4 regions of the Cellulomonas palmilytica genome follow, and region 1 is predicted to be linked to each of the others. Evidence: riboswitches for the same ligand, from Rfam matches in the RefSeq annotation. Region 1 holds a riboswitch; each other region holds the start of a gene.
What was found. A riboswitch is a leader RNA that binds a small molecule or an ion and turns the genes downstream of it on or off. The one in region 1 is predicted to bind S-adenosylmethionine.

Region 1 (5,738 bases):
GAGCTCGCGCTCTCGTCGAAGGTGCGGGCGGCCTCGTCGCGAGTGCCGGGGTTCATGCTCGCGAAGCTGGCGATCTCGGCCGAGGTCCAGGGCCGTGGCCTCGGCCGGGACCTCCTGGTCGACGCGCTCGAGCACATCTGCGAGGCATCCGACCTCGTGGGTGGCCGTATCGTCGTGGTCGATCCGGTCGACGACCGCGCGGCGAACTTCTACGCAAGGTACGGCTTCTCGTCCATCGTCGGGTCCACGCGGATGTACCTGCTCGTCCCGGACGCGAAGGCCTCCCTCGGCCTCGCGTGACGGCCCTCTCGCAGCAGACCCGGCCTGCCCTGACGCACGCGTGGACCCCCGGACCGGTGCGGGCCGGGGGTCCCCGTGCGTGTGGCCAGGTGGGTGGCCGACGTCAGATCGCGGAGTGCTCGCCGATCCGGTGGTAGGTCCGGTCGTGGTAGACGAGCGGCGACGAGGCCTCGAGCCCGGTGCGGTGCGCCGTCTCGGGCTCGACCCGCGCGGACGACGAGATCGCCTCGACCGAGACGAGGTAGCTCGACCCGACCGGCGTGCGCTGCACGACGCGCCCGCGCACCCAGGACAGCGCGCCGTCGATCACGGGCTCACCCGTCTCGAGCGCGGTCCAGCCGCCGGCCGCGAACCGGTCGATGCCGCTCGTCGCGAACCGGGCGGACACGTCGTCCTGGTGGTCGGCGAGGAAGCTGAGCGCGAGCGTGGTCGCGCGCGAGACCGCGGGCCACGAGGACGACGACGACGCGAGCGAGAACGCGAGCAGCGGCGGCTCGGCGGACACCGAGATCACGGACGTCGCGGTGAACCCGACAGGTCGGCCGTCGGGGTCGCGCAGCGTCACGACGACGACGCCCGCGGGGTGCCCGCGGAACACGGCCTTGTACTCGTCGGGCGACAGGCGCGTCTCCGGCGCGGCCCCGGTGCGGGGGCGGGCGATGGGCTCGGCAGTCATCGGGCTGCCTCCGCGAGGTCGAGGTCCGCGGCCGACTGCCCGACCGGCTGCCCGACCGCGCGGCGCAGCGCGTCACCGCCGCGCGCGAGCCACGCGTCCACGGCGCGGTCGAGGCCGGCCGGGTCGGCCAGGTCGGCCTCGGTGACCGTGAGGGCGCGGGTCGGGACGACCGCGCCGAGCTCGACGAGTACCGGCCGCAGGTGCACCTCGCCGACGAGCGCGTGCGCCGGGTTGCCGGACACGACGAGCGGCACGACGACGACGCCCGCGAGCCCGTCGGGCCCGTACAGGTCGAGGAAGGACTTCAGGAGGCCCGTGTAGGAGGCCTTGTAGACCGGCGTCGCGATCACCGCGACGTCGGAGTCCGCCAGCGCGCCGAGCGCGGCGTCGACCCGGGGTCGCTGCCCGGCGAACAGCTCGCCGGCGACGGCGGCCAGGTCGACCGTGGTGGTGACCGTCCCGCCGACGTGGGCGGCGACGGCCTGGGCCGCGGTCCGGGCGGCCTGCAGGGTGCGCGATCCCTCGCGCGGGTTGCCCGCGACCACCACGACGGTGGGCTCGGGGCGGGATGCTGGTGCGTCGGTGCTCATGGTCCCTCGCAATCGTTCCGTCACGTTTGCCGGCCCGTGGGCCGACCAGGTCGTCCCCCGGAGCACCCCGCGCGTGACCGGGGTTGCCGACCAGCGAGCCGGGGCTTGGCGCTGGTTCTCGTGACCTGGGGAGGGGTATAGCAGCGCTCGCAGAAATGGATACTGGATCAGTCGGAAATCTCGTCAGATGGACGCCGGACAGGCCGTCAGGCCGGCCCGGGCGGCAGGTTGACGAACTGGAACTGCCACTGCGCGGGCCGGTCGCGCGGGACCATCACGGTCGTCGCGCCCGCGTCCCACGTCGACGGCACCAGGAACATCGCGTCGGGTCCCTGCACCAGCAGCCGCAGCCCGCGGTGCCGCCACCGCGGGGCACCCGAGCCGGCGCACTCCTCGTCGACGACCGGGCCCGCACCGGGGTCGTCGCGGGCGCACAGGTCCTCCACCCCGACCGCCGGGTTCGTCAGGCGCAGCGGCGTCGTGGTGTCCAGCACGACCAGCGGCAGCTCGTCGAGGTCCCGCGCGGTCCGCTGCGCGAACCCGATGCCCGCCCACCCGGCCGTCACCGACACGACCCACAGCACGGCCGCGACGACGAGCGCCCACAGCCCCGCAGCGACGCCCACCGGGCGCGACGGCACGTGCCGCAGCGCACCGGCCGTCAGCGCGGCTCCCACTGCGATCACCGACGCCGCGATCACCTGCAGCCACACCCAGTCCTGCAACCACGCGTACGCGAGCAGCAGCACCACACCGCCCGTGAGCACCGCGGCCCCCGCGCCGACCGCGAGCCGCGCACCCCGCGCCACGCGCTCGGCCCCGGCGGTCGTCGCCCGCAGCGCCCGCGCTCGCGCGTCCACGCGCGCGTTCAGCGACGCGACGCCGACGAACGCGGTGGTCAGCACCACGAGCGGCACCGCGAGCGAGCGCGGCGAGCGCATGACGATCTCGCGCGGCGAGAGCCCCACGGTGTCCACGTCGAGCCCGAAGTACCAGAGCTCGGAGCGCGTGAACACGTAGCCGTAGTAGAAGAGGAAGCCGGACACGAGCGTCACGGGCGCGACGAGCTGCGTGACGAGCGTGGCCCACGGCGGGAGCCCCCGGCGCGGCGGGGTGTCGGACGACGCTGAGGACGCCGGCGACGTCACGGCACGGCCTCCGGCTCCACGGTGGGTGTCGGCCCGGTCGGCGGGTCGACCGCGAACGAGGTCGGGGTCTCGACGGGGCGGTCGTCGTCCGGGACGACCGGCACGGGCCCCGCGGGTGCCGCCTCGGCCATCGCCGCCGCGGCCGAGCGGCACGCCTCCTCGCCGACGGCGGGCGTGCAGCGCAGCGCACCGGACGCCGACAGGTGCGCGGTCACGTCCACGGCCGCCGGGTCGACGGGCTCCAGCACGACGAGGCAGCTCGGCGACCCACCCGCGAGCGGACCCGCCGAGCACCGCGGCGCGTCGAGCCCCGGGCACGGTCGGACGCTCTCGCGCCACGTCGCGTCGAACGTGAGATCCACCACGAACTCCATGCCCTCGGCGAGCGGCTCCGCCTGCCACACGAGCAGCCCGCAGGACGCCTCGCCGTCGAAGTCGAGCTGCCCGACGAGCGGCGCCGCGGTCACGATCACGACGACGTCGTCGGGCGGGTCCTGCGTCGGCTCGCCGCCGCGCGTCGTCGTCGTCCCGCCCGTCGTCCCGCCCGTCGAGGAGGTGCCCGACGCGGACGCCGTCGCGGTGCCGACCTGCGGTCCCACCTGGTCAGGAGGCCCCGCGCAGCCCAGCACGACGAGCAGGAGCGCGACCGCCGCGGCGCACGCGACGGCGAGCCACCGGGCGCGTGCGCGCACCGTCTCCGGAGTACCCCCGAGCGCCCTCGTGGCCGCCCCGCTCGTCGTCGTGCGCATGGCTGCTCCCCGCCGTCGCGACCGCTGCCCACCTAGCAGGTGGCCGCCCCTCGACCGGGTGATACGAGGGCCGCCCACCGACCCTCGGGCGTCCACGGGTCGGGAGTCCTCCTCCCGAAACGCGGACGGTGGCTAGCCTGAGGCGTCCTCACATCCAGGCCACGCGGAGCAGAGCGGAGCCGAAAGACATGCAGGTGCAGCTGGAGCGCGCCCTCGAGCAGGTGCTCGCGCGCAACGCCGGGGAGCACGAGTTCCACCAAGCCCTTCACGAGGTGTTCGACAGCCTCGGGCCGGTTCTCGAGCGTCACCCCGAGTACGTCGACGCCGCCGTCCTCGAGCGGTTGTGCGAACCCGAGCGGCAGATCATCTTCCGCGTCCCGTGGGTCGACGACAACGGGACCGTGCAGATCAACCGCGGTTTCCGCGTCGAGTTCAACTCCGCTCTCGGCCCGTACAAGGGCGGCCTGCGGTTCCACCCGTCGGTGTACCTCGGCATCGTGAAGTTCCTGGGCTTCGAGCAGGTCTTCAAGAACGCCCTCACGGGCATGCCGATCGGCGGCGGCAAGGGCGGGTCGGACTTCGACCCGCGCGGCAAGTCCGACGGCGAGGTCATGCGCTTCTGCCAGTCGTTCATGACCGAGCTGTACCGCCACATCGGCGAGTACACCGACGTCCCGGCCGGTGACATCGGCGTGGGCGGCCGCGAGATCGGCTACCTGTTCGGCCAGTACAAGCGCATCACCAACCGCTACGAGTCGGGCGTGCTCACGGGCAAGGGCCTGACCTGGGGCGGCTCGCTCGTCCGCAAGGAGGCCACCGGCTACGGCACGGTGCTCTTCGCGGAGAGCATGCTCAACACGATCGGCGAGTCCTTCGACGGGCAGCGCGTGGTCGTCTCGGGCGCGGGCAACGTCGCGCTGTACGCGATCGAGAAGGCCCAGCAGCTCGGCGCGCACGTCGTCGCGTGCTCGGACTCCTCGGGCTACGTCCTCGACGAGAACGGCATCGACCTCGACCTGCTGCGTCAGGTGCGCGAGGTCGAGCGCGGGCGCGTCTCGGTGTACGCCGAGCGCCGCGGCGCGGTGTACGTCCCGGGCCGCCGCGTGTGGGAGGTCGGGGCGCAGGTCGCGCTGCCGTGCGCCACGCAGAACGAGCTCGACGAGGACGACGCGCGCGCGCTCGTCGAGTCGGGTCTCAAGGTCGTCGCCGAGGGCGCGAACATGCCCACGACGCCCAAGGCGATCGCGCTGCTGACCGACGCCGAGGTGCTGTACGCGCCCGGCAAGGCCGCGAACGCCGGCGGTGTCGCGACGTCCGCGCTCGAGATGCAGCAGAACGCGTCGCGCGACTCGTGGACGTTCGAGCACACCGAGGCCCGCCTCGCGACGATCATGCGCGACATCCACGACCGCTGCCTGACCACGGCCGACGAGTACGGCGTGCCGGGCTCGTACGTCGCGGGCGCCAACATCGCGGGCTTCGTGCGCGTCGCGGACGCGATGCTCGCGCTCGGCCTGGTCTGAGGACGGCGGCTCCGGCTCGCTGCTGGACGCGACGCCCCGGCCGCCTCACGCGAGGCGACCGGGGCGTCGCCGCGAACGGGTGAAACCCGCCGCCCCGGCTGCAGCACGCGTCCTGGGCGGCCGCTGTCGTGCTCATGGGTGAGCACCGCACGTCCCTGCGCCGCGTCGTCGCGACCGGTGCCGTGCTCTCGGTCCTCGCGCTCCTCGCCGCGTGCGACGGCTCCGCGACCGGCTCGGTCGCCACGCCGGCCGTCGCCGCTCCGGCGGACGGCACGCCGTCCGTGACGTCCTCGCCGACAACCGCTTCGCCGACCGGGTCGCCGACCTCCGTATCGCCGACCTCCACTGCGACGACCTCGGCGCAGCCCCCAGGCACGGGCGGGCTCCTGGTGCGGACCGACTCGCAGGCGGCGGTCGCCTGGAGCCAGGCCACGGGCGAGGACAAGGACCTGCTCGCGACGATCGCGCAGACCCCGCAGGCGCTGTGGGTGGGCGACTGGGTCGGCGCGGACGAGGCCCGCGACCAGGTCGCGCGGCTGACGTCCGCCGCGGCCGACTCGGGCACCACGGCGGTGCTCGTCGTGTACGCGATCCCGGGCCGGGACTGCGGGCTGCACTCCGCGGGCGGTGTCGCGGCCGACGCGTACGCGGCCTGGGTCGCGACCGTCGCGGACGGGATCGTCGGCCGTCCGGTCGTCGTGCTGGAGCCGGATGCGCTGCCCCAGCTCGGCGCGTGCGACGGGCAGGGCGAC
Region 2 (5,738 bases), 730 kb from region 1:
GCCGTCGCGTCTCACATGACGGGAAGTCCGGTGGGAGCCGTGCCGGCGTGCCGGCCGCGCCGCACACTTCCGGGCACCGACGACGAAGGGGGCCGCGGTGGAGCGCTGGATGCGACTGGGCACGTACCACACCGTGACGGGCCAGCACGCGGGTGCGTGGCGCGTGAGCACGCAGGCGACCGACAGCGAGTCGCTCGCGCAGCACGTCGCCGCGGCGCGCGCGGCGCAGGACGCGGGGCTCGACTTCCTGCTCGTCACCGACGTGCTCGGTGAGCAGGCCGACCCGCAGCGCCCGCACGAGGTGCGCGCCGACCTCGTCCCGCGCCTCGAGCCGACGGCGCTGCTGGCCGCGCTCGCCGCGACGACGCGGGACATCGGGCTCGTCGGGAGCTTCTCGACGACGTTCGAGGACCCGTACCACCTGGCCCGACGGCTCGCGAGCCTCGACCACCTGTCCGAGGGCCGGGCCGGCTGGAACGTCGTGACGTCGTTCCAGGCGCTCGCGTCCGCCGCGGCGGGCGGCGAGCCGCTGCCGCCGCACGCGGACCGGTACGCCCGCGCCCGTGAGGCGCTCGAGGTCGCGTGCGCGCTGTGGGACGCGTGGGAGCGAGACGCCGTCGTCCGCGACCGGCGCGCCGGCCGGTACGTCGACCCCGCGCGCGTGCGCCGCGTCGAGCACGCCGGCCCGTCGTTCGACGTCCGCACGGTGCTGCCGTCGTCGCGTTCGCCGCAGGGCCGCCCCGTGCTGTTCCAGGCGGGCGCGTCCGAGGCGGGGCGCGCGCTGGCGGCCGACCACGCGGACGTCGTGTTCACGAGCCAGGACCACCTGCCCGACGCGCGGAAGTTCTACCGCGAGGTCAAACACCGCGTCGCGGACGCGGGACGCGACCCGGACGGCGTGCTCGTCATGCCGGGCGTCGTCGCGATCGTCGCATCGACGCGCGCGCAGGCCCGCGAGGTGCGCGCGCGGCTCGACGAGGCGATCGACGACGAGCGTGCGCGCCGCCGGCTGTCCGCGCTGCTGGGGTGGGACACCTCCGCGCTGCCCGCGGACGCGCTGCTCGACGCCGCACCGGCGCAGACCGAGGGGCACCGCAGCCGGGCGCGCCAGCTGCACGAGCGCGCGGTCCGCGAGCGCCTGACGGTCAGGGAGCTCGCGCGCGTCGCGGAGGCCACGCGCGGCCACCTGCTCGTCGTCGGGAGCCCGCAGGACGTCGCCGACGAGCTGCTCGCCTGGTTCGAGGCGGACGCCGCCGACGGGTTCGTCGTCGGACCGGCCGTGATGCCCGCGGGCCTGCGACGGTTCACGCGCGACGTCGTGCCGCTGCTGCGCGCCGCGGGCGTGCGGCCGGACCGCCCGCACGGCGGGACGCTGCGCGACCGGCTCGGGGTCGGCGCACCGACGGGGGCAGCCCGTGAGACGACCGCCCTCAACCGTTGACCCGGGCCTGCCCGCCACCTAACTTCTGCGGCCGGTCCCGAGTTCCGCCGTCTGGCTCGGCAGGCGGAACAGCAACCCCCAGACACCGGTGGGGTGCTCCCGAGCACGACCTGGCGCACCCGCACCAGCGGGCGCGCAACCGATGTCCCCCAGGAAGGCGCCACGACGCCATGACGACAGTCCTCGACCCGGCCGCGACCTCGGTCGGCGCGTCCCTCACCACGTTCACCGCCGCGTTGAGCCGTCCCCGCGGGTTCGGCGACGCGAGCCTGCGCCGTCGTCGCCCCGGCGACATCGAGCTGCTGGGCGGCATCCCCGACGACTCCGCGCTGCCCGTGAGCGAGCTCCTCGCGTCCGCGCAGCGCGTGCTGTCCGACGAGCGCGCGGGCGCGGGCGCGTTCCAGTACTCGCAGTCCGCGGGTCTCGACGAGCTCCGCGCCTGGATCGCCGCGCGCGAGGGTGTCGCACCCGAGCGCGTGATCGTCACGAACGGCGGGTTCCACGGCCTGTCGCTGTCGGTCCTCGCGCTCATCGAGCGCGGCGCGCCCGTCGCCGTCGACAACCCCGTGTTCCCGCTGTTCCTGCGCGCGCTCGAGCTGTCCGCCGGCCGCGCCGTGCCGATCTCGGTCGGCCCGCACGGGCTCGACGTCGACGAGCTCGAGCACCACCTGCGCGGCGGCGGTCGTCCGGCGGCGGTCTACACCGTGCCGGACTTCCACAACCCGAGCCAGGGCACGCTGCCGAGCGAGCAGCGCGTGCGGCTCGTCGAGCTCGCCGAGCGGTACGGGTTCGTCGTGCTCGCGGACAACCCGTACCGCGAGCTGCGGTTCCGCGGCACGGACGCCGACCAGCGCGTGCTGTCCGAGTCCGACCGCGTGGTGCACGTCAACACGTTCTCCAAGACGCTCGGGCCCGGCCTGCGGCTCGGCTGGGTGGTCGCGGCGCCCGAGCTGGTCGAGGCGTTCGTGCGCGTGCGCAACCGGCAGGACTCGCACACGTCGACGCTCGAGCAGCGCCTCGTGATCGACCTGCTGACGCACGACGACACGTGGTTCGACCGCACGCTCGAGCGCGCCCGTGCGCTGTACCGCGAGCGCGCCGACGTCCTCGCCGGTGCGCTGCGCGAGCGGCTCGGCGAGCTCGTGGAGGTCGAGGACCCCGAGGGCGGGTTCTTCCTGTGGCCGCGGATCACGCTGCCGGGCCTGGACCCGGCGCGGCTCGCGGAGGCGTCCGCCGAGCGCGGTGCCACGTACCAGCGGGGCGACTTCTTCTCCTCGAGCGGTCGCCCTGAGTTCACCGACCGCGTGCGCCTGGCGTACGGCGACCGCGACGTCGCGACGCTGCGCGAGTTCGTCGCGCGGTTCGGCGACGCGGTCGACGCCGTCGCCGCGGGGACCGACCGATGAGCGCGCTGCACCTCGCGGTCGAGCTGGACGGCCGCGGCGCCCACCCGGGCGCGCACCTCGTCGACACGCCGCCCCTGACGCGCACCGCCTGGAGCGACACGGCGGGGTCCGACGACGTCGGGCCGGAGCGCCTGCGCCGTGCCGTGGCCGCCGCGCAGGACGCCGGCGTCACGTTCGTGACGTTCGACGACAGCCTGACGCCCGCCCCGGCGGGTCCCGCGCTGCGCGTCGACGCCGTGACGCGCGCCGCGTTCGTCGCGCCCGTGACGTCACGCATCGGCCTCGTGCCGCTCGTGCACCCGGGCGTGACCGAGCCGTTCCACGTCGCGAGCCAGCTCGCGTCGCTCGACCACGCGAGCCGTGGCCGGGCGGGCTGGCTCGTCGGCTCGGGCGACGTGCCCGGGGCGCGGGCGGCGCTCGACCGTCCCGTCGCCGCCGGCGACGACCTGCGCGACGAGACCGCCGACGTCGCGCGCACGCTCGCGGCGTTGTGGGACTCGTGGGAGGACGACGCGGTCGTCCGGGACACCGCGACGGGGCGCTTCGTCGACCGTGAGCGCCTGCACAAGGTCGACGTGACGTCGGGCGGCTCGGGCGCGACCGCGAGCCCCGCGACGCGCGACGTGCCGGACGGCGTGCGCGCGCCGTTCAGCGTCGTGGGGCCGCTCATCGTCCCGCGTGGCCCGCAGGGGCGTCCGGTCGTGGTCGCTCGCGCCGGCGTGCTGCCGGGTACGGCGGTCGACGTCGCGCTCGTCGGGCCGGGTGCCGACGACGACGCGCGGCTGACGGCCGCGTCGCTCGCGGGCGACTCGTGGGTCGCGCGCGTCGCGGCGCAGGCCCGCGCGGACGGTGCGCCGCTCGTCGTGCTCGACCTCGCGGTCGTGCTCGACACCGCCGACGCGGGCGCACCCGCTCGTGCGGCCGAGCTCGACGCCGCGACGGCGCCGCTGCCCGGTTCGGCGTGGGCCTCGGCGGCTCGCTGGAGCGGTTCCGCGTCCGGGCTCGTCGAGCTGCTGCTCACGCTGCGCGGCGTGGTCGACGGCGTGCGCGTGCTGCCCGCCGTGCAGGACGTCGACCTCGCCGTGCTCGTGCGCGACGTCCTGCCCGCGCTGCGCGTCGCCCGCGCCGTCCCGACGCCGCGCCCCGGCGCGACGCTGCGCGACACGCTCGGCCTGGCACGCCCCGCCAACCAGTTCGCCCGCGGCGCGTGACGCGCCCGTCCGTCAGGAGACTCCCGTGAGCACCGCCACCGGCCCCTCGTCGGCCGACTACCCCCGCCCCCACGCGCACGTCCACCTGGGCGTGTTCTTCCAGGGCGTCAACCACACCACCATCTGGTCCGACCCGGCGAGCGGGTCGCAGATCGACTTCGAGACGTTCCGCGAGGTCGCGCAGACCGCCGAGCGCGGGCTGTTCGACGCGTTCTTCCTCGGTGAGGGCCTGCGCCTGCGCGAGCAGAACGGCCTGCTGCACGACCTCGACGTCGTGGGTCGGCCCGACGCGATCACGCAGCTGTCCGCGCTCGCCGCCGTGACCCGACGCATCGGGCTCGTCGCGACGCAGAACGTCACGTACAACGACCCGGCCGACCTCGCGCGCCGCCTGGCGAGCCTCGACGTCCTGTCGGGCGGCCGCGGCGCGTGGAACATCGTCACGACCGACAACTCGTGGACGGGCGCGAACTTCCGCCGCGGCGGGTGGCTCGACCACGAGCTGCGGTACGTGCGCGCGGCCGAGTTCGTCGAGGCGGCCCAGGCGCTGTGGGACGCGTTCGACGACGAGGGCGCGCCCGTCGAGGTGCGCTACGCGGGCCGGACCGTCGAGCTCGTCGCGACGCCCACCGTGCCGCGCAGCGCGCAGGGACACCCGGTGCTGTTCCAGGCCGGCGACTCCCCCGCCGGCCGGGACTTCGCGGCGTCGCACGCCGAGGTGATCTTCTCGGCGCACGGCACGGACCACGCCGACGCGCTCGCGTTCGCGCACGACGTCCGCCGCCGCACGGTGGCCGCGGGACGCCCCGAGGACGACGTCAAGATCCTGCCCGGGACGCAGATCATCCTGGGCGCGACGCCCGACGAGGCCCGCGAGAAGGCGCGCTGGGTCAAGGAGCAGCAGGTCACGCCCGCGACCGCGCTGTCCCTGATCGGCCAGGTGTGGGGCGAGGACCTGTCCCACCTCGACCCCGACGGCCCGCTGCCGGAGCACGACCCGGTGGTCAAGGCGATCGGCGAGACGCGCGGCACGCCGCGACCCGGCCGGGACGCCGTGGCCGTCGCCCGCGCGTGGCGCGAGCGCGCGACCGAGCAGGGGTTCTCGATCCGTGAGCTCGTGCTCGACCAGGAGCGGCAGCGCGGGTTCGTCGGGACCCCGTCGTCGGTGGCCGACGAGCTCGCGCACTGGGTGCGCTCGGGCGCGAGCGACGGGTTCAACCTCACGCCGTGGGTCGTGCCCGGCGGGCTCGACGACGTCGTGGACCGGCTCGTGCCCGAGCTCCAGGAGCGCGGCGCGTACCGCACGGAGTACACCGGGACGACGCTGCGCGAGCACCTGGGCCTGCGCGCACCCGTCCCGCACCGCCGCACGCTCGTGACCGCCGACGCCTGAGTGCCGGGAGTCGCCTGAGCACCGGCACGCAGCACGCACACGGGGGCCCGTCCTGCATCCCACAGGACGGGCCCCCGCCTCGTGCCCGACGTGCCTCGCCCCGCCGTCCCCCCGGAACGGGGCGGTGCGTCGAGCTGGTCCTACCCGGGCGGTGCCGGTGCCGCCGGCACCGGCAGCCACCGCTGCGCCCACTCCCGGGCGAGCGCCGCGACCTGGCCGAGGTGGGCCGCGAACGAGTGGTCCGCGCCCGCGATCACCTCGACGTGCGAGTGCGCCGGGAGCCAGCG
Region 3 (5,738 bases), 850 kb from region 1:
CGCCTCCTGGTAGGGGCGGCCGTCGACGTAGCCCGTGTCGCCGCGGTGCAGCGCGTGCATCACCGCCGTGACCACCGGCTCGCACACGCGCACGTCCATCTCCGCGACGAACAGCGGCAGCACGTCCGGCGGGTACCGCCGCCACTTCTGGCTCGTGCGCGTCCGCAGCTCGTCCAGGTCGACGTCGAACAGGCTCATCTGACGACCGTAACGCGGCGGCGGCCGGCTCCCCGAGGGGAACCGGCCGCCGCCGTGGTGCGTGCTGCGAGACGCGTCAGAGCGTCGCGCGGACCGCCTGCGTCGCCGCGAGCATGTGCTCGAGGCTCGGCGTCGTCTCGTCGTACCGGCGGGTCTTGAGGCCGCAGTCCGGGTTGACCCACAGCTGGTCGAGCGCGATGGCCTTGACCGCACCCGTGAGCAGCTCGGTGATCTCGTCGACCGACGGCACGCGCGGCGAGTGGATGTCGTACACGCCCGGGCCCACCGCGCGCGGGTAGCCCGCCGCCGCGATGTCCTCGACGATCTCCATCTTCGAACGCGCGGCCTCGATGGACGTCACGTCGGCGTCCAGGCCGTCGATCGCACCCATGATCTGGCCGAACTCCGAGTAGCACAGGTGCGTGTGGATCTGCGTGTCGGGGCGCACGCCCGAGGTCGCCAGGCGGAACGACCTGACCGACCAGTCGAGGTAGTCGGCGTGGTCCGCCTCGCGCAGCGGCAGCAGCTCGCGCAGCGCGGGCTCGTCGACCTGGATCACCGCGATGCCCGCGGCCTCGAGGTCCGCGATCTCGTCGCGCAGCGCCAGGGCCACCTGGTTCGCGGTCTCGCGCAGCGGCTGGTCGTCGCGCACGAAGCTCCACGCGAGGATCGTCACCGGGCCCGTGAGCATGCCCTTGACCGGCTTGCTCGTGAGCGACTGCGTGTACGTCGTCCAGTCGACCGTGATCGGCTTCGGCCGCGACACGTCGCCCCACAGGATCGACGGGCGCGTGCAGCGCGAGCCGTACGACTGCACCCAGCCGTTCTCCGTGACCGCGAAGCCGTCCAGGTTCTCCGCGAAGTACTGGACCATGTCGTTGCGCTCGGGCTCGCCGTGCACCAGCACGTCCAGGCCGATGCGCTCCTGCAGCTCGACGACGCGGCGGATCTCCGCCTTCATCTCCTCGACGTACTGCTCGGCGGTCAGCTCGCCCTTGCCGTGCGCCGCGCGGGCCTTGCGGATCTCCGGCGTCTGCGGGAACGAGCCGATGGTCGTCGTCGGCAGCGGCGGGAGGTTGAGGCGGGCCGCCTGCGCCTCCTTGCGCTCGTCGAACGAGCCGCGCGCGAACGCGTCGTCGGACAGCGCACCCGTGCGCTCGCGCACCTCGAGACGGACCACGCCCGGCGCGGTGCGACGCGACGCGACCGCGTCGGACGCCTCGAGCAGCTGCTCGTGGATCGCCTCGCGACCCTCGGACAGGCCCTCGGCGAGCGTGACGACCTCGGTGACCTTCTGGTCCGCGAACGCGAGCCACGAGCGCAGCGTCGGGTCGAGGTTCGGCTCGTCGGCCGTGTCGTGCGGGACGTGGAACAGCGACGTCGACGTGCCGACCGCGACCGCGCCCGCGCCGATGACCTCGAGCTGCTCGAGGACCTGGAGCTTCGCGTCCAGGTCCGCGCGCCAGATGTTGTGGCCGTCGATCACGCCCGCGACGAGCGTCTTCGACTCCAGGCCCGCGACCGCCTCGGTGGGCGCGGAGCCCTTGACCAGGTCCAGGCCGATCGCCTCGACGTCGCTCGCCGCGAGCACCGGCAGCGCCGCGCCCAGGTCCCCGTACGGGGCGGCGACGAACAGCGCGGGGCGCTGCGGGCGCGCGAGCTCGGTCGACAGCACGCGGTAGGCGTCCGCGGTCGCCGCGAGCAGCCGCTCGACGGGCACGTCGATGCTCTCCGAGACGAGCGCCGGCTCGTCGAGCTGCACCCACGTCGCGCCCGCGGCCGCGAGGTCGCGCAGCAGGTCCGCGTACACCGGCAGCAGGTCGTGCAGGCGGTCGATCGGGGAGAAGTCCGCGGGCGAGCCCTCGGTCGCCTTCGCGAGCGCCAGGTACGTCACGGGGCCGACGACGACCGGGCGGGTCAGCACGCCGTCGGCGAGCGCCTCGACGAACTCCGCGACCGGGCGCGTGCCCACGTACGAGAACGTCGTCTCGGGGCCGATCTCCGGGACCAGGTAGTGGTAGTTCGTGTCGAACCACTTGGTCATCTCGAGCGGCAGGTCGTCGCCGCGGCCGCGCGCGACCGTCGAGTAGCCCGCGAGGTCGAGCGTGCCGTCCTCGCCGACGAGGTCCGCGAACCGGGCCGGGATCGCGCCGACGACCGCGGTCGCGTCGAGCACCTGGTCGTAGAACGAGAACGCGCTCGGGATCGCCGGGACGTCCGTCGGCAGGCCGAGCTCGACGAGCCGGTCACGCGTGCGCTTGCGCAGCGCCGCGGCGGTCGCCTCGACCTCGTCGGCCGTGGACCTCCCGGCCCAGAAGGCCTCGATGGCCTTCTTGAGCTCGCGGCGCGGCCCGATGCGCGGGTAGCCCAGCACGGAGCCGGTCGGGAACTGCGGGGTCTCGCTCATGGGGTCCAGCCTTCGTCTCGTGGTGGTGCGGGGTTCGGGGGGACGACGAGGGGTGCGGCCTCAGCGGGCCTTGCCGTCCAGCTGCGCGCCCTCGAGCAGGTCGAGCGCGGCCTCGTGCTTGTTGTAGGTGTAGACGTGCACGCCGGGCGCGCCGCCGTCGAGGATGCCCTTGACGAGGTCGACGCCCGCGCGCGTGCCGATGCGGTGCCGCGCCAGCGGGTCGTCCGCCGCGCCCAGCGCGTCCAGCAGGTCCCGCGGCACCGGGACACCCGTGAGCTCCTGCGTGCGCAGCAGCCGGGCCGGGTCGGTGAGCGGGATGATCCCGGGGATGATCGGGATCACGACGCCCGCGTCACGTGCCTCGGCCACCAGGCCCAGGTACGCCTCGGCGTCGTAGAACACCTGCGTGATCGCGAAGTCCGCGCCCGCCTGCTGCTTGGCCAGCAGGGAGGCGACGTCCTGCGCGCGCGTGCCGCCGGTGGCCGCGTTGCCGCGCGGGAACGCCGCGACCGCGACCGACAGCGGACGCACGCGAGCGCGCACGGCCTGCGCGGGGCTCGCGCCGCAGCGGCGCGACTCGATGTCCCGCAGGAGCCCGACGAGCTCGCTCGCCGTCTCCAGGCCCTCGGGGTGCGCCTGCCAGTCGGTCTGCCCCGCGGGCGGGTCGCCGCGCAGCGCGAGGAACGAGCGCACGCCCTCGTCGAGGAACTCCTCGACGATCGTCGTGATCTCGTCGCGGCTCGTCCCCACGCACGTGAGGTGCGCGATGGGGGACAGCGACGTCTCGCGCAGCAGGCGGGACACGAACGCGCGCGACGTCTCGCGCGTCTTGCCCGACGCGCCGTACGTCACCGAGACGAAGTCCGGGTGCAGCGACTCCAGCTGACGGACCGTCTCCCACAGCCGGGGCGCGGCCTGCGGGTTGCGGGGCGGGAAGAACTCGAACGAGAGCGTCGGGCGGTCGAGCGTGCCCAGCGGGCGCGGCTCGGGCGCCACGTGCGCCGCGGGCGGGTTCACGGTTGCCGCGCTCACGCCAGCGGTCCGTTCAGACACAGGGTCTGCGACATGTCGACTCCATCGGTCCTGGCGGAAGCACCCACACCCTCGTCGCGGAGGGGGGTTGCTGCGGCGTCGACGAGCCAGGTCTCTCGGCCGCTCTGGATGGTTGGCGTGATCGTAGGCCGGGAGCCCACATGCTGACCACGACTTCTCACTTACCGAGACGGTCGGATCGTCCAGCGGACGGCCGGACGACGAGCCGCAGATCAGACGGGGTCGCGGCGGCGGAGGGCCGCGGGACGGGCGCGGGACTCGCGCGGGACGGTGCGGCCGCCGCGGGTCCCGGGACAGGGCCGCCACGGCACCGGCCGGAGTCCGGTCACGGCTCGCCGGAGCGGTCGGGGGAGTGCAGGTCAGGCGAGGGGGCGAGGCCGCTGGTGCGGGATCTCGCCCCACGGCGGGGTCCCCGTCACCGTCGACAGCAGACCGGCCTCGACCGCCTGCAGGACCTGCGCGTCCGGCGGGACCGACCCGCCCAGGGCGTCCCGCGCGCCGCGGACGGCGTCCAGGCCGCCTTCGGGGTCGGGCATCTCGGTCATGCGCGGAACTGTAATCGCCGCGCACGATCAGGCGAAGCCCCGACGGGCGGATCACCCGAGGGGAGCACGCACGGGGGTCATCCGTGCGGGCGGCACCTCGACGGACGGACGCCGCGGGCAATCGCGTGACACCGGCCGACGAGCACGCGCTGACCTGCGACTCCGTCCGCCCGGACCGTCACCCGAACGCCACACGCGGCCCACCCGCGTCAGCGCCGCCGTTCGGACACTTCACCCGCGGGCGGACGGGCAGGTCGCCAGGTGGTCGTCGACGAGCCCGCACGCCTGCATCGCCGCGTACGCGGTGGTCGGCCCGACGAACCGGAACCCCAGCGACTTCAGCTCGCGCGCCAGCGCGCGCGACTCCGGGGTCACGGCGGGGACGTCCGCCCAGGACGCGGGGCGCACGTGCTGCGTGCGGTCCGGCGCGAACGACCAGAGCAGCGCGTCGAGCGTGCGGCCCGACTCGTGCAGCGCGAGCAGGGCGCGCGCGTTGGCGATCGTCGCCTCGATCTTCTGCCGGTTGCGCACGATCCCCGCGTCCGCGAGCAGCCGCTCCACGTCGTGCTCGTCGTACCCCGCGACGACCTGCGGGTCGAACCCCGCGAACGCCGCCCGGAACGACTCGCGCTTGCGCAGCACCGTGATCCACGCGAGCCCCGACTGGAAGCCCTCGAGCGCGATCCGCTCGAACAGCGCCTCCTCCCCGTGCACCGCCACGCCCCACTCTTCGTCGTGGTAGCGCTCGTAGAGCGGGTCCCCGTCCCCGAAGCACCGCCCGGTCACAGGGCCGGCTGTCGGGTCGGCGGGGCCCGCAGGGGCGTCGACCGTGCTGTCGACCGTCGCGGTGTCGTCCATGCGGGGGAGTCTGCCGTGCCGCGCCGACATGCGGGAGTCCCGCGGCGTCGACCTGTGGACGACGAGGCGTCAGCCTGGGCCGACGCGCGCGCGCGACCGCCGCGTTCCTGCCCAGCAGCAGTCCCGCGCCGAGACCCCCGGCCCGAAGCCGGAGCAACCACGGTCTCGACGATGCGAGCCCGACGAGCCCGTCCTTCCTCCGGCTCCGGCCGCCGAGAGCCGGAGCAACCACGGTCTCGACGAGGGGAGCCGGCTCGCGGGGGCGGGGCGTCAGGTCAGGGTGGCGAGGGTCTTGCGGATGCGCTGGGCCGAGACCGGGGTGGGCGTGCCGAGCTGCTGGGCGAACAGGCTCACGCGCAGCTCCTCGAGCTGCCACCGCACGGCCGCGACCTGCGCCGGGTCCGCGCCGGGGGCCGCCGCGAGCGCGTTCTCCAGGTCGTGCACCTGCCAGGCCAGGTCCGCGTCGCGCGCCGGGTTCTCGGCGGCCTTGGCCAGCCGGTGCCGCGCCGCGCGCAGGTACCGCACCAGGTGCACCAGCCGCTCCGCGCCGGTCTCGACGACGAAGCCCGCGTGCACCAGGCGCGCCGACTGCTCGCGCACGTCGGACGCGGTGGCCAGCAGCGCGAGGCTGGACGTCCCCTTGAGCTCGACCTCCAGCTCGCGCCACGCGGTGAGCA
Region 4 (5,738 bases), 1.5 Mb from region 1:
TCGAGGACCTGTTCCGCCTCGAGGACCTCACGCACGTCGTGATCATCGCGGGCGACTCCGACTACATCGCGCTCGCGCAGCGCGCCAAGCGCCTCGGCCGCACCGTCATCGGCGTGGGCGTCGCGGGCTCGACGAGCCGCTCCCTGATGTCCGCGTGCGACGAGTACGCGGACTACGACGCGATCCTCGACACGAGCGCACCGCCCGAGGACGACGAGCCCGACGAGCCGGCCACCGCCGCACCCGAGCCCTCCCCCGCGGCCGACACGTCCGACGAACGCGCCGCGCAGCCCGCGCCGAACGGCGACCGCGCCGCGCAGCGCCGCGCCACGCAGCTGCTCATGCGCGCCATGCGCCTCATCCACGCGAAGAAGGACGACGAGCCCTGGCTCTCGTACGGCGAGGTCAAGAGCCAGATGATGCGCCTCGACCCGGCGTTCGCCGAGCGCCCGCTGGGGTTCACGTCGTTCAGCGACTTCATCGCCTCGCGCTCGAGCATCGTCGAGATCGCCAAGGAGACCTCGAAGCACCAGCAGCGCGTGCGCCTGCGCCCCAGCTACCGCTGACGGCGGCGGGGACGGCGGTGCGCGCCCGCAGAGGGTCGCACCGCCGTCCCTCGCTTGGGGTCAGGTGTGGGGCGGCCGCCTCATGCCCGGGAGCCGGACCGAGTCAGCCGCGTGCGGACCACCCGTCCCGCCGCCGCTCCCAGCGCGACGGGGGCGCGCCCGACCGCCGTGAGCCCCTGGACCGCCTCGCGCGTGGCGCGTTCCAGGTCCGCCCGCGCCCGCGCCGCACGGACCTCGTCCTGGTGCGCGCACAGGGCGCGGGCGAGCCCCCGGACGTCCGCGAGCACGTCCGCGCGCGCGGCGTGGTCCTCGGGAGCCAGGACGCGCAGCCACGCGGCGAACCGGCGCACCCGCACCGGCGCGGACTCGTCCAGCAGCTCGTGCCGGCGCAGGTCCTCCCGCGCGACGGCGCGGACGGTGCGCCCGTCACCGTCGCCCGTGTCGATGTCGACGAGCGGGACGCCGAGCGCCACGGCCCGGTCGAACACCTCGACCAGCCGCCGCGTGCGCACCCCGTACGCGGCCCGGACCGGCGCCCACGCCTCGTCGTACGGGTCCGTCCTCCCGGCGACCTGCAGGACCCCGCCGCCGGCCGGCCGGCCCGCACGCGACCGCGCGGTCCCGGCACGGCGCGCGACCTCGGACTCGAGCCACGTGCAGTCGTCGCACAGCGTCTTGGTGACCTTGAGCAGCGACTGTCCCCAGTCGCCGACGAGGCACGCGGTGCACAGCTCCCCGCGGGTGATGACGGTGACCCCGGTGCGCGCGGCCTGCGCGAGGGTCGCGGGGTCGGGGCGCAGCTCGACGAGACCGTCGGCGCGCAGGTACGTCTCGGACATGGGTGTACTCCCTTCGCACTTCCCGGCGGCGGTCGCCGTCGGGCCGGTCTTCCCCCGGGGCACCGTGCGCGAGGTTGCGCGGTTGCCGGACCAGCACGCGGAGGGCGTGTCGCTGGTCACTCTTGACCTGCCGAGACGCTAACGCGGGCGGGCTCGCCCGAGCAAGGAGCGTCACACGAACGGATGCGGTGGACGACGAGTCCGCCGTCCACCGCCTGTGCGCGAGGTGTGTCAGATGTTGAAGCCGAGCGCCCGCATCTGCTCGCGGCCGTCGTCCGTGATCTTCTCCGGGCCCCACGGCGGCATCCACACCCAGTTGATGCGGAAGCCGTCGACGATGCCGTCGAGCGCCTGCGCGGACTGGTCCTCGATGACGTCCGTCAGCGGGCAGGCCGCCGAGGTGAGCGTCATGTCGATGACGGCGGTGTTCTGCTCGAGCGCGATGCCGTACACGAGGCCGAGGTCCACGACGTTGATCCCGAGCTCGGGGTCGATCACGTCGCGCATCGCCTCCTCGACGTCGGCGACGGTCGTCGGGGAGCCCGTGGTGGGGCTGGTCATGCGTCCTCCCGGGAGCCGGTCTTGATGAGTGCGTCGTTCAGGGCGACCCAGCCGAGCAGGGCGCACTTCACGCGTGCGGAGTACTTGCCGACGCCCGTGAAGGCGGCGGCGTCGCCGAGCGCCTCCTCGGCGTCGTCGTCGTCGAGCCCCTGGCCCTTGGACTGCATGAGGTCACGGAACGACGCGGCGAGGGTGTCGACGGTCGTGAGCGGCTGGTCGAGGACCAGGTCGTGCAGGACGGAGACCGAGGCCTGCGAGATCGAGCACCCCTGGCCCTCCCAGCGCAGCCCGCGGACCACACCGGAGTCGTCGACGTCGACCTGCAGCGTCACCTCGTCGCCGCACGTGGGGTTCACCTGGTGCGACTGCGCCGAGTGGGCGCCCGAGACCGCGTCGCCCAGCCCCCGCCCGTGCGGGAACTTCGCGTGGTCCAGGATCACCTGCTGGTACAGCTGCTCCATCGAGCTGCTCATGTGCGACCTCTCCGCCGTCAGTCCGTCAGTCCGAAGAACGCGCGGACCCCCGCGAGTGCTTCCCGGAACACGGCGATCTCCTCGTCGGTCGTGTACACCGCGGCGGTGGCGCGCGCCGTGGCGGCCACGCCGAACCTGCGGTGCAGGGGCTGCGCGCAGTGGTGCCCGACGCGCACCGCGACGCCCGCGTCGTCGAGCACCTGGCCGACGTCGTGCGCGTGCACGCCGTCCACGACGAACGACACGGCCGCGAGGCGGTCGCGCGTGTCGGTCGGGCCGACGACCCGCACGCCCGGTACGGACGCCACCGCGTCGAGCAGGAGGCCCGCGAGGTGGTGCTCGTGCGCCGCGACGGCCTCCATGCCCAGGTCGGACAGGTAGGTCGCGGCCGCGCCCATCGCGACGGCCTGCGACACCATCTGCGTCCCGGCCTCGAAGCGCTGCGGCGGCGGCGCGTACGTCGTCTCCGTCATGGTGACGACCTCGACCATCGAGCCGCCCGTGGTCACGGGCGGGAGCGCCTCGAGCAGCTCGCGCCGCCCGTACAGCGCGCCGACGCCCGTGGGGGCGAGCATCTTGTGGCCCGAGAACGCGGCGAAGTCGACGCCGAGCTCGTGCAGGTCGACCGGCAGGTGCGGCACCGACTGGCACGCGTCGAGCACGGTGAGCGCGCCGACCTCGCGGGCCCGGGAGACGAACGCGGGCACGTCGGTGATCGCGCCGGTCACGTTGGACGCGTGCGTGAACGCCAGGACGCGCGTGCGGTCCGTCACGACGCTCGCGAGCTCGTCGGTGCGCAGCCGCCCGTCGTCGTCCACGCCGATCCAGCGCAGCGTCGCGCCCGTGCGCAGCGCGAGCTCCTGCCACGGCACGAGGTTCGCGTGGTGCTCGGCCTCGGTCACGACGATCTCGTCGCCGGGCCGCAGCGCGAACCGCTGCGCCGCCGCTCCCCCGCGGCCCGCGGTCGCGTTCGACAGCGCGTACGCGACGAGGTTGATGCCCGCGGTCGCGTTGCTCGTCCAGACGAGCTCGCCGGGCGAGACCCCGACGAACGACGCGACGCGCGCCCGTGCGTCCTCGAACGCCTCGGTCGCCTCCTCGGCGAGCTGGTGCGCGCCGCGGTGCACCGCGGCGTTGCGCTGCAGGTAGAAGTCCTGCTCCGCGTCGAGCACCACGTCGGGCTTCTGCGACGTGGCGCCCGAGTCCAGGTAGACCAGCCGCCGGCCGTCGCGCAGCGTGCGCTCGAGCAGCGGGAAGTCGGCCCGCACCGCCGCCAGCTCGGCGGCCTCCAGGGTGGTGCTCACTGCGGATCCCCTCGACGTGGCCAGGTGGGTGGAGTGCCGGACGACGTCACCGCCGCCCGGCACGGATGGGTCGACCAACGGGTCAGGAGGTGACCAGGAACCGGTCGTAGCCCTCGTTCTCGAGGCGCTCGGCGAGCTCCGGGCCGCCCTCCTCCGCGATGCGGCCGTCGACGAAGACGTGCACGAAGTCGGGCTTGATGTAGCGCAGGATGCGCGTGTAGTGCGTGATGAGCAGGACGCCCACGTCGCTCGTCGAGCGGACGCGGTTGACGCCCTCGGACACGATGCGCAGCGCGTCGACGTCGAGGCCGGAGTCGGTCTCGTCGAGGATCGCGATGCGCGGCTTGAGGAGCTCCATCTGCAGGATCTCGTGGCGCTTCTTCTCACCGCCGGAGAAGCCCTCGTTCACGGAGCGCTCCGCGAACGTCGAGTCCATGCGCAGGTTCTCCATGGCGTTCTTGACGTCCTTGACCCACGAGCGCAGCGCGGGCGCCTCGCCGTCGATCGCGGTCTTCGCCGTGCGCAGGAAGTTCGACACCGACACGCCCGGCACCTCGACCGGGTACTGCATCGCGAGGAACATGCCGGCGCGGGCGCGCTCGTCGACGGACATCTCCAGGACGTCCTCGCCGTCGAGCAGCACGGTGCCGCTCGTGATCTGGTACTTCGGGTGCCCGGCGAGCGAGTACGCGAGCGTCGACTTGCCCGAGCCGTTGGGGCCCATGATCGCGTGCGTCTCGCCGCTGTTCACGGTCAGGTCGACACCGCGCAGGATGGGCTTGGGGCCCTCCTTGGTCTCGACGCTGACGTGCAGGTCGCGGATCTCCAGGGTGGTCATGCGGGGTTGCTCCTCAGTGAAAAGGTCAGAGAGTCCGGTCCACGTCGACGAGCACGCGCTCGCCGTCCAGCGTGACCGGGTAGACGGGGACGGGGGTGACGGCGGGCGGGCCGAGCGGCTTGCCGGAGCGCAGGTCGAACCGCGAGCCGTGCAGCCAGCACTCGATCGTGCAGCCCTCGACCTCGCCGTCGGACAGAGAGACGGCGCCGTGCGAGCAGATGTCGCTGATCGCGTGCAGCTCGCCGTCGTCGTCGCGCACGATCGCGACCTCGACCGTCCCGGTCTCGGCCTCGAGCTCGACGCGCAGCGTGCCGCCGACGGGCACGTCGGACGCGTAGCACGCGAGCTGTGCGGTCATGCCTGCTCCACGACGGCGCCCGTCTCGCTGCCCTCGACGGCGACCTGGTCGAGCACGGACATCGACTCCTCGAGCTCGGCCTCGATCGCGGCGATGAGGCGCTCCTCGACCTCCGGCACGCCGATCTCGTGCACGAGCTCGGCGAAGAACCCGCGCACGACGAGGCGACGTGCGTCGGGCTCGGGGATGCCGCGGGCCCGCAGGTAGAACAGCTGCTCGTCGTCGAACCGTCCGGTCGCGGACGCGTGACCCGCGCCCTCGATGACACCGGTCTCGATCTCGAGGTTCGGCACCGAGTCCGCGCGCGCGCCGTCCGTGAGGACGAGGTTGCGGTTGAGCTCGTACGTGTCGGTGCCCTCGGCCTCGGCGCGGATCAGCACGTCGCCGACCCACACGGTGTGCGCGCCCTCGCCCTGCAGCGCGCCCTTGTAGGTCACGCGGCTGACGCAGTTCGGCACCGCGTGGTCGACGAACAGGCGGTGCTCCTGGTGCTGCGACGCGTCGGCGAAGTACAGGCCGAGCATCGTGACCGAGCCGCCCTCGCCGGAGAACTCCGCGTCGGGCGTCACGCGCACGACGTCGCCGCCGAGCGTCACGACGATGTGCTTGACCGTCGCGTCGCGGCCGACCTTGAGGCGGTGCGACGCGTTGTGCACCGAGCCGTCGGCCCAGTCGTGCACGGACACGACCGTGAGGTGCGCGCCGTCCTCCGCGACGATCTCGACCGTCTCGGTGAGCGCGGCGTGACCGACGTGGTCGATGACGACCGTGCCCTGCGACAGCGCCTCGGCCTTCACGA

Region 2: another riboswitch for S-adenosylmethionine. It lies ahead of F1D97_RS14245 (aminotransferase-like domain-containing protein); the one in region 1 lies ahead of F1D97_RS00275 (NADPH-dependent FMN reductase).
Region 3: another riboswitch for S-adenosylmethionine. It lies ahead of F1D97_RS04285 (methylenetetrahydrofolate reductase); the one in region 1 lies ahead of F1D97_RS00275 (NADPH-dependent FMN reductase).
Region 4: another riboswitch for S-adenosylmethionine. It lies ahead of F1D97_RS10675 (hypothetical protein); the one in region 1 lies ahead of F1D97_RS00275 (NADPH-dependent FMN reductase).

Annotation. Positions count from the first base shown of each region.
Region 1 is NZ_CP062221.1:38,353-44,090, reverse strand. Features, by position in the region: gene F1D97_RS00285 (GNAT family N-acetyltransferase) at 1-300, shown strand, start outside; gene F1D97_RS00280 (flavin reductase family protein) at 404-976, opposite strand; gene F1D97_RS00275 (NADPH-dependent FMN reductase) at 973-1,566, opposite strand; SAM riboswitch class IV at 1,584-1,692, opposite strand; gene F1D97_RS00270 (hypothetical protein) at 1,773-2,714, opposite strand; gene F1D97_RS00265 (hypothetical protein) at 2,711-3,406, opposite strand; gene gdhA (NADP-specific glutamate dehydrogenase) at 3,652-4,986, shown strand; gene F1D97_RS00255 (glycoside hydrolase family 6 protein) at 5,121-5,738, shown strand, end outside.
Region 2 is NZ_CP062221.1:3,144,181-3,149,918, forward strand. Features, by position in the region: gene F1D97_RS14240 (NtaA/DmoA family FMN-dependent monooxygenase) at 98-1,441, shown strand; SAM riboswitch class IV at 1,475-1,589, shown strand; gene F1D97_RS14245 (aminotransferase-like domain-containing protein) at 1,612-2,847, shown strand; gene F1D97_RS14250 (LLM class flavin-dependent oxidoreductase) at 2,844-4,058, shown strand; gene F1D97_RS14255 (NtaA/DmoA family FMN-dependent monooxygenase) at 4,084-5,451, shown strand; gene F1D97_RS14260 (alpha/beta hydrolase) at 5,592-5,738, opposite strand, start outside.
Region 3 is NZ_CP062221.1:888,854-894,591, forward strand. Features, by position in the region: gene F1D97_RS04275 (MalY/PatB family protein) at 1-198, opposite strand, end outside; gene metE (5-methyltetrahydropteroyltriglutamate--homocysteine S-methyltransferase) at 275-2,605, opposite strand; gene F1D97_RS04285 (methylenetetrahydrofolate reductase) at 2,666-3,637, opposite strand; SAM riboswitch class I at 3,677-3,773, opposite strand; gene F1D97_RS04290 (hypothetical protein) at 4,018-4,203, opposite strand; gene F1D97_RS04295 (DNA-3-methyladenine glycosylase I) at 4,435-5,061, opposite strand; gene hrpA (ATP-dependent RNA helicase HrpA) at 5,332-5,738, opposite strand, start outside.
Region 4 is NZ_CP062221.1:2,342,839-2,348,576, reverse strand. Features, by position in the region: gene F1D97_RS10680 (NYN domain-containing protein) at 1-566, shown strand, start outside; gene F1D97_RS10675 (hypothetical protein) at 647-1,405, opposite strand; SAM riboswitch class IV at 1,416-1,533, opposite strand; gene F1D97_RS10670 (metal-sulfur cluster assembly factor) at 1,637-1,966, opposite strand; gene sufU (Fe-S cluster assembly sulfur transfer protein SufU) at 1,963-2,439, opposite strand; gene F1D97_RS10660 (SufS family cysteine desulfurase) at 2,457-3,743, opposite strand; gene sufC (Fe-S cluster assembly ATPase SufC) at 3,826-4,581, opposite strand; gene F1D97_RS10650 (non-heme iron oxygenase ferredoxin subunit) at 4,607-4,939, opposite strand; gene sufD (Fe-S cluster assembly protein SufD) at 4,936-5,738, opposite strand, start outside.